Pontibacter liquoris: one gene and its partner. The protein of the gene in region 1 interacts with the protein of each later gene in a pairwise test. Links are inferred from orthologs where the notes say so. Each region holds a gene or a part of one and is shown in the gene's direction. Other genes may lie near its edges.

Evidence for each region.
Region 2: the proteins of ruvA (region 1) and ruvC interact in binary tests that used the Escherichia coli proteins (3 or more experiments, as listed by UniProt). The link is inferred for Pontibacter liquoris from one-to-one orthologs.

What each region holds. Positions count from the first base shown.
Region 1 is NZ_JALEBG010000001.1:27,986-31,201, reverse strand. The notes cover bases 159-3,046. They hold ruvA (Holliday junction branch migration protein RuvA), read left to right. Parts: upstream 159-1,249; coding sequence 1,250-1,843; downstream 1,844-3,046. Other genes in these bases: sov (T9SS outer membrane translocon Sov/SprA), read left to right, coding at 1,897-3,046; LWL52_RS00105 (NADP-dependent malic enzyme), read left to right, coding at 159-1,241. Also shown: more of LWL52_RS00105, read left to right, coding at 1-158; more of sov, read left to right, coding at 3,047-3,216. UniProt on the Escherichia coli protein: The RuvA-RuvB-RuvC complex processes Holliday junction (HJ) DNA during genetic recombination and DNA repair.
Region 2 is NZ_JALEBG010000001.1:1,816,652-1,819,925, reverse strand. The notes cover bases 304-3,249. They hold ruvC (crossover junction endodeoxyribonuclease RuvC), read left to right. Parts: upstream 304-1,464; coding sequence 1,465-2,034; downstream 2,035-3,249. Other genes in these bases: LWL52_RS07515 (ABC transporter ATP-binding protein), read left to right, coding at 3,159-3,249; LWL52_RS07520 (MlaE family ABC transporter permease), read left to right, coding at 2,376-3,155; LWL52_RS07530 (glycosyltransferase), read right to left, coding at 304-1,205. Outside these bases: LWL52_RS07535 (hypothetical protein), read right to left, coding at 1-75; more of LWL52_RS07530, read right to left, coding at 72-303; more of LWL52_RS07515, read left to right, coding at 3,250-3,274.

The sequences.
Region 1 (3,216 bases):
CCGTCCATGCGCTGGCTACCCTGGCCAAAGAGCCCGTGCCCGACCTGGTGCTCAAAGCGTATGGCGATAATTCCATCAACTTCGGTCGCTTTTACCTCATCCCCAAACCGCTGGACCCGCGCCTGATCACTACCGTTTCGCCGGCTGTGGCCCGGGCAGCCATGGAGAGCGGCGTAGCACGCCGGCCTATCACTAACTGGGAAGCGTACGAACTGGAACTGCAGGAACGCATCGGCATCGACCAGAAGCTGATGACGCGCATCACGAACCAGGCTAAAAAAGCGCCTAAAACCGTGGTCTTTGCGGAAGCCGATCACTTTAAAATTCTGAAAGCAGCGCAGATGGTGCGCGAGCAGCGCATTGCCAACCCGATTCTGCTGGGCAACCGCAGCAGGATCGAAACCATTATCCGGGAAAACCACCTGGACCTGGAAGGCGTAACCATCATCGACACGTTTGAGGAGGACACCAGACGGGAGGAGTATGCACAAATGCTTTTCAACAAGCGCCAGCGCAAAGGACTAACCCTCTTTGACTCGCGCCGCCTGATGCGTGACCGCAACTACTTTGGAAGTATGATGGTGGAGACCGGAGAGGCCGATGCCCTGATTTCGGGCTTAACCCGCGACTATTCCAAAACCATCCTTCCGGCCCTGCAGGTAATTGGCGTGGAAGAAGGCGTAAACAAAGTAGCGGGCATGTATATCATCCTGAATAAAAAAGAGCCTTACTTTTTTGCCGACACCACCGTAAATGTGAACCCAACGGCAGACGAATTAGTTGACATCATTGGCCTGACGGCCCGTACGGTTCGTTTCTTTGACACCGAGCCGCGGGTAGCCATGCTCTCGTTCTCTAACTTCGGATCAGTGCGGGGCGAAATTCCGGACAAAGGCGCAGAGGCCGTGCGAAAAGCAAAACAGCGCTACCCTAACTTGCTGCTGGATGGTGAGATGCAGGCCAATACGGCTCTGAACCGCGACCTGCTGCGGGAGAATTACCCGTTTAGCGAGCTGGCAGAAAAAGGGGCCAACACCCTCATTTTCCCGACGCTGACGGCAGGCAACATTGCCTACAAGATTTTGCAGGAAATGGGTGGAGCCGAGACCATTGGGCCGGTGCTGATGGGCATGCGCAAGCCGGTGCATATTCTGCAGCTGGGCAGCTCGATCAGAGATATTGTGAACATGGTGACCATTGCTGTCGTAGATGCACAGAATCATACTAATCAGAATATATAAATATATACATGATAGCCTACATCGACGGCAAATTAACGTATAAGGACCCGACCTACGTCATCATTGATGTGAACGGCATCGGGTACCAGATCAAGATCTCGCTGAGTACGTATTCTTCGTTGCCGACCGGGGAGCGCTGCAAGCTGCATACCTACCTGCACATCAAGGAAGATGCCCATACTTTGTATGGCTTTACCACCACAGCCGAAAAGGATGCTTTTCTGCACCTGATCTCGATCTCCGGCGTTGGCCCTAATACGGGGCTGATGATCCTGTCGTCGCTTTCGGTAGAGGAAATACAGCAGGCTATTGTGCGGGAGGACGTGCGCACCATTCAGCATGTGAAAGGAATTGGAGCCAAAACGGCGCAGCGCATAATACTGGAGCTGAAGGACAAGTTGAAGAAAGAAGTGCTCCTCTCAGATGCTACTTCGGCACCGGCAACGGTACACAATATGGTCCGTGCCGAAGCGTTATCTGCTTTAGTTACTTTGGGTTTTGCCAAGACTGTAGCTGAAAAAACGCTGGACAGTATTATCAAACGCGAAGGCAGTAATTTGAGCGTAGAGGAACTGATAAAGTTTGCGTTGAAATCTTCTTAACAGAATATACCCATTTGATCCGGAAAAGTAAAAAAAACAGCCTGCTTCTCGCTATGGTTGCAGCTATCTCTTTGCTGGCGTGGATGTCGCAGGCAGAGGAACTGCATTCGCGTAGCCGGTTCAATTCAACTATTTTAGATAATCTTCTACTACAGGATACCGCCCGCCAGGATACCGCAAAAGCAGACTCTACCAAGCTACAGCAGTATATCCCAAGCCGCCGGCCTACGTTTGTGCCTTCCGACCGGCGCGGCAGTCCGTTCAGTACCCGTACCAGTCCGTCTCCCCTGCTGTTGGGCCAGCCGACAAACCTGAAGCTCAACGTGGAGCTGGATGATAGCCTGAAGCAGTATAATATTACCGAAACGCTGGGCGATGTGAATTACCGCACGCCTTCGTCGATGACGATGCAGGAGTACTCGGAGTGGCAGCAGCGGGAGGCGATCCGCAATTACTGGCGCGAAAAGTCTGCCGGCCTGGATGGCGAAAGCGTGGTGAGCAGCAACCGCCTGGTGCCCAAGATTTACATCAGCCCGGTGTTCGACCGCATCTTTGGCGGCAATTTTGTTGATATCCAGCCCAATGGCAACGTCTCGCTTAAGTTTGGTGCCCGTTTTAACCGCAACGAGAACCCGACTATTCCGCTGCGCCAGCAGCGCACCGGCGATTTTGAGTTCGATCAGAACATCTCGTTGAACCTGGTGGGCAAGATCGGCGAAAAAATGCGCCTCAACTTTAACTGGGACAACAACGCCAACTTCGATTTCGAGAACAACATGAAACTGGATTATACCGGTTACGAAGAAGAGATCATTCGTAAGGTAGAAGCCGGTAACGTGAGCCTGCCCCTCAACAACTCCCTCATCACGGGCGCGCAGAACCTGTTTGGCGTAAAAGCACAGCTGCAGTTCGGGCGCCTGGGCGTAACCACCATTGCTTCCAGCGTACGCGGCCGCAACGACGAAGTGGTGGTGCAGAACGGCGCACAGAACAAACCCTTCGAGATCAGAATAGACAATTACGATAAAGACCGCCACTTTTACCTGTCGCAGTTCTTCCGCGACCGCTACAACAATGCCCTCAAAAACCTGCCGCTGGTAAATTCGGGCATCGTGATCCGCCGTATCGAACTGTATGTGACCAACAGCAACCGGGCAACCGAGAACCTGCGCAACATGGTGGCCTACATGGACCTGGGCGAGGCAGCTCCTTTCCGGCAGCAGTTCCAGAGCAAGCCGCCTACCGCTCCTGCCAGCAACGATGCCAATAGCCTGTACAATTTACTCACCAACCCTACTGCCCGCAACAATGCCAACGTAGACCAGTACCTGCGCAGCCAGGGCCTGCAGAAAGGCATCGACTTTGAACACGTG
Region 2 (3,274 bases), 1.8 Mb from region 1 along the record:
AAGCGTCCTCTTCAGGTCCGCATACGACGTTACAAAGTATAGTTCGTCGAGGATATCAAATTCGTTTTCGCTCATAAATTTCGGATCATTCTTCCTTTCCAGTGATAGCGGCCAAAAAGTCCTGCCAGCGCTATACATACTACATACGGAATATATACGAACTGCAACGGCAGCATGTATACCAGGTAGCGCTGCTTCCGCAAAAAGGAAAGTATACGGTTTAAAAATAAGAAATCGATCGCACATTTAACAGCATAGGCCGGCAGAAACGCTTGCCAGTGCAGCAACCCGAGCCCTGCTGCAGGAATGGCCAGAAACAGGAACAGGTTTGCGGCAAACACCACTACGGCCACAGCCTGCACTTGCCTGTTCTGATAAGACTTCCATTTACTGGCCCACCGGACGCGCTGCAAAATAAAGGCTGGTAAGCTTTTAGGAGCCATAGTATAAACAATGGCTTTCTGGCTTTTCAGGAATGCAACTTTATCAGGGTAGCACTTGCTTATCTTATGGAGCAGGAACTCATCGTCGCCGCTGGCAATGGCTTCATTTCCGGCAAAGCCGCCTACTTCCTCAAAAATAGTTTTGGTATAAGCCAGGTTGGCGCCATTACACATATTGGGTTTTTGAAGTTGCAGCGAAGCGCCTCCTACCCCTATCAGGCTGGCAAACTCTACCAGCTGCATGCGCTCAAACAAGGTGTTGGTATGCTGAAAGCAGACCGGACCGCTGATAAAGTATGGCTGCCGGGTTTGGTAGAGAAAAGCAAACTGGCGTAGCCATTCCGGCCCTATCCGGCAGTCGCCATCGGTAAAGACCAGCAGCTCGCCCGTTGCCAACTCCACCCCTTTCCTTACAGCAGCTTTCTTGCCCACCAGGTTAACATAACTATCCAACCGGATAATTTTAACATCTATAGTAGTGGCAAGTATAAATTCTGCTGCCACTGCCGTTGTAGCATCCTCGGAATGATCATCTACCAGCAGCACTTCGAGTAAGTGCTGGGGATATTGCTGCGCCTCCAGGTCCTGCAACAAAGCGCCTATGTGCTGGGCTTCGTTGCGCACCGGTATGATCACGGTAATGGCAGTAGCAGGCTGGAAACTTTCCGGTGCATAGCTGCTGTCCATCCGTTGCCAGGCATGCCAGCGCCGCAAAATCAACCAGCTATAGGCGCCAACGGAAAAAAGCAAGAGCCACATCATACGCCTGTTCGGGTTGGGGCAACACACAGGCGCAGCACAAACCTTCGGCAGGGTAGCGCCACATTTAGCAGACATAAATTAGGATGGGCGCTGAGCTGCTGCAGGGTTTTAGCGGGAATTTGGTTCATGTTGCTATCCCAAGTATGAGACGAGTATAAAGTATAAAGCAAGGGCATTTATAGCCATTTGCAATTTAAAATTCGAAGCACGGCACAAATATACTTTTTAAGGCAGCCCGAAAAATGTAAATTTGCCGCTTATGGTTTTTACATCTGCCCTTCCCCCGCATAAACTTATACTTGGCATCGATCCCGGCACCCAGATCATGGGCTATGGCCTAATCGAGGTGACCGGCTCCAAGGTGCAGGTAGTACAGTATGGCGTCATTCACCTCAAAAGCTACAGCAACCACGCCATTAAGTTAAAGAAAATCTTTGACCGCATGATCCAGCTCATCGACGAATACCTGCCCGATGAACTGGCAATTGAGTCGCCTTTTTACGGCACCAACGTGCAAAGTATGCTAAAGCTCGGCCGGGCGCAGGGCGTGGCCATTGCCGCTGCCCTCTCCCGCGATATTCCGTATGTGGAATATGCGCCTAAAAAGATCAAGCAATCCATTACTGGCAACGGTAATGCCTCCAAAGAGCAGGTAGCCAGCATGCTCATGCAGCAGCTCAAGATCAAAGAAGCGCCCAAACTGCTCGATGCTACCGACGCCCTGGGGGTAGCCCTGTGCCACCACTATCAGAAAGGCAACAATGCCAAGCAAGGCGGCAAGTCCTGGAAGAGCTTCCTGACCGATAACCCGGACCGACTGGCGCAATAAGTTACAGCCATGTAGCGCCACTAAAAAGTGCTTTATCAGCAGGATTTTCAAGAAAAATGCACTGTAAATAACCGGCTGGCCCTGTAGCGCAGGTTGCTGCTTACTTCCTCAGAATCAATCCCGAACAAATCCCCTTTATTACCTTCCGGTAGGCGGGTCCCTTATCCTGATAAGCTAAAAAAGCAGGTGCCAGCATCTAGTGGCAGGCTGCTGCCGTATGCAAATGTTAGCATCTATTTGATTAAAAAGTATCTCAAATGCCAACTTTACCTATAACTTTACAGGTTCAAAGGGCATTTGCGTGCATAAATAAGGTGCCCTTATAAAACTGACCATACCAGATGCGTAACTATGTAACTACAAGAAGGCTGGATCGTGTTTTTCTTGAAATATACAGAATCTATACTTTTGTAATTCGATTTTTTAAAGAGGTTTTTTTCCCGCCTTATGAGGTAAAAGAGATCATCACCCAGTGCTACGAAGTGGGCGTACGCTCGCTGCCGCTTATCTCACTGACAGGCTTTATCATCGGCATTGTTTTTACCAATCAGTCGCGCCCTTCCCTTGCTGAGTTCGGGGCCACCTCCTGGCTGCCTTCCCTTATCTCTATTGCTATTGTGCGCGCGCTTGCCCCACTGGTTACGGCTATTATTGCGGCTGGCCGGGTAGCTTCCAGTATCGGTGCCGAACTGGGCTCTATGAAAGTGACTGAACAGATCGATGCCATGGAGGTATCGGCCACAAACCCCTTTAAATTCTTGGTAGTGAGCCGGGTGCTGGCCACCACGCTGATGGTGCCTGCCCTGACGATGTATACCATGTTTGTAGCCCTGATGGGCGCCTACCTGAGCGTGCACCAGAACGAGCTGACCAGCATGACTACTTATTTTGTGCAGGTATTCAGTGCTATTTCGTTTCTGGATATTTTTGCGTCGGTCATCAAATCATTCCTCTTCGGTTTCACCGTTGGCATGGTGGGGTGCTACAAAGGATATCACTCTTCTAAAGGCACTGAAGGCGTGGGAAAAGCGGCTAACTCGGCTGTGGTAACGGCGATGTTCCTTATTTTTATTGAGGAGCTGCTAACCATGCAGATCATCAATGCAATTCGCGCCATTTAAACTATGAAAAAAGAAAAACCGAAAATTGATTATAGCAACAAAGTCATCGAAATCAGGGGGCTGGAAAAGTCTTTTGACGAGCTTGACATTCTGCGGGGCGTGGACCTGGACCTCTATCA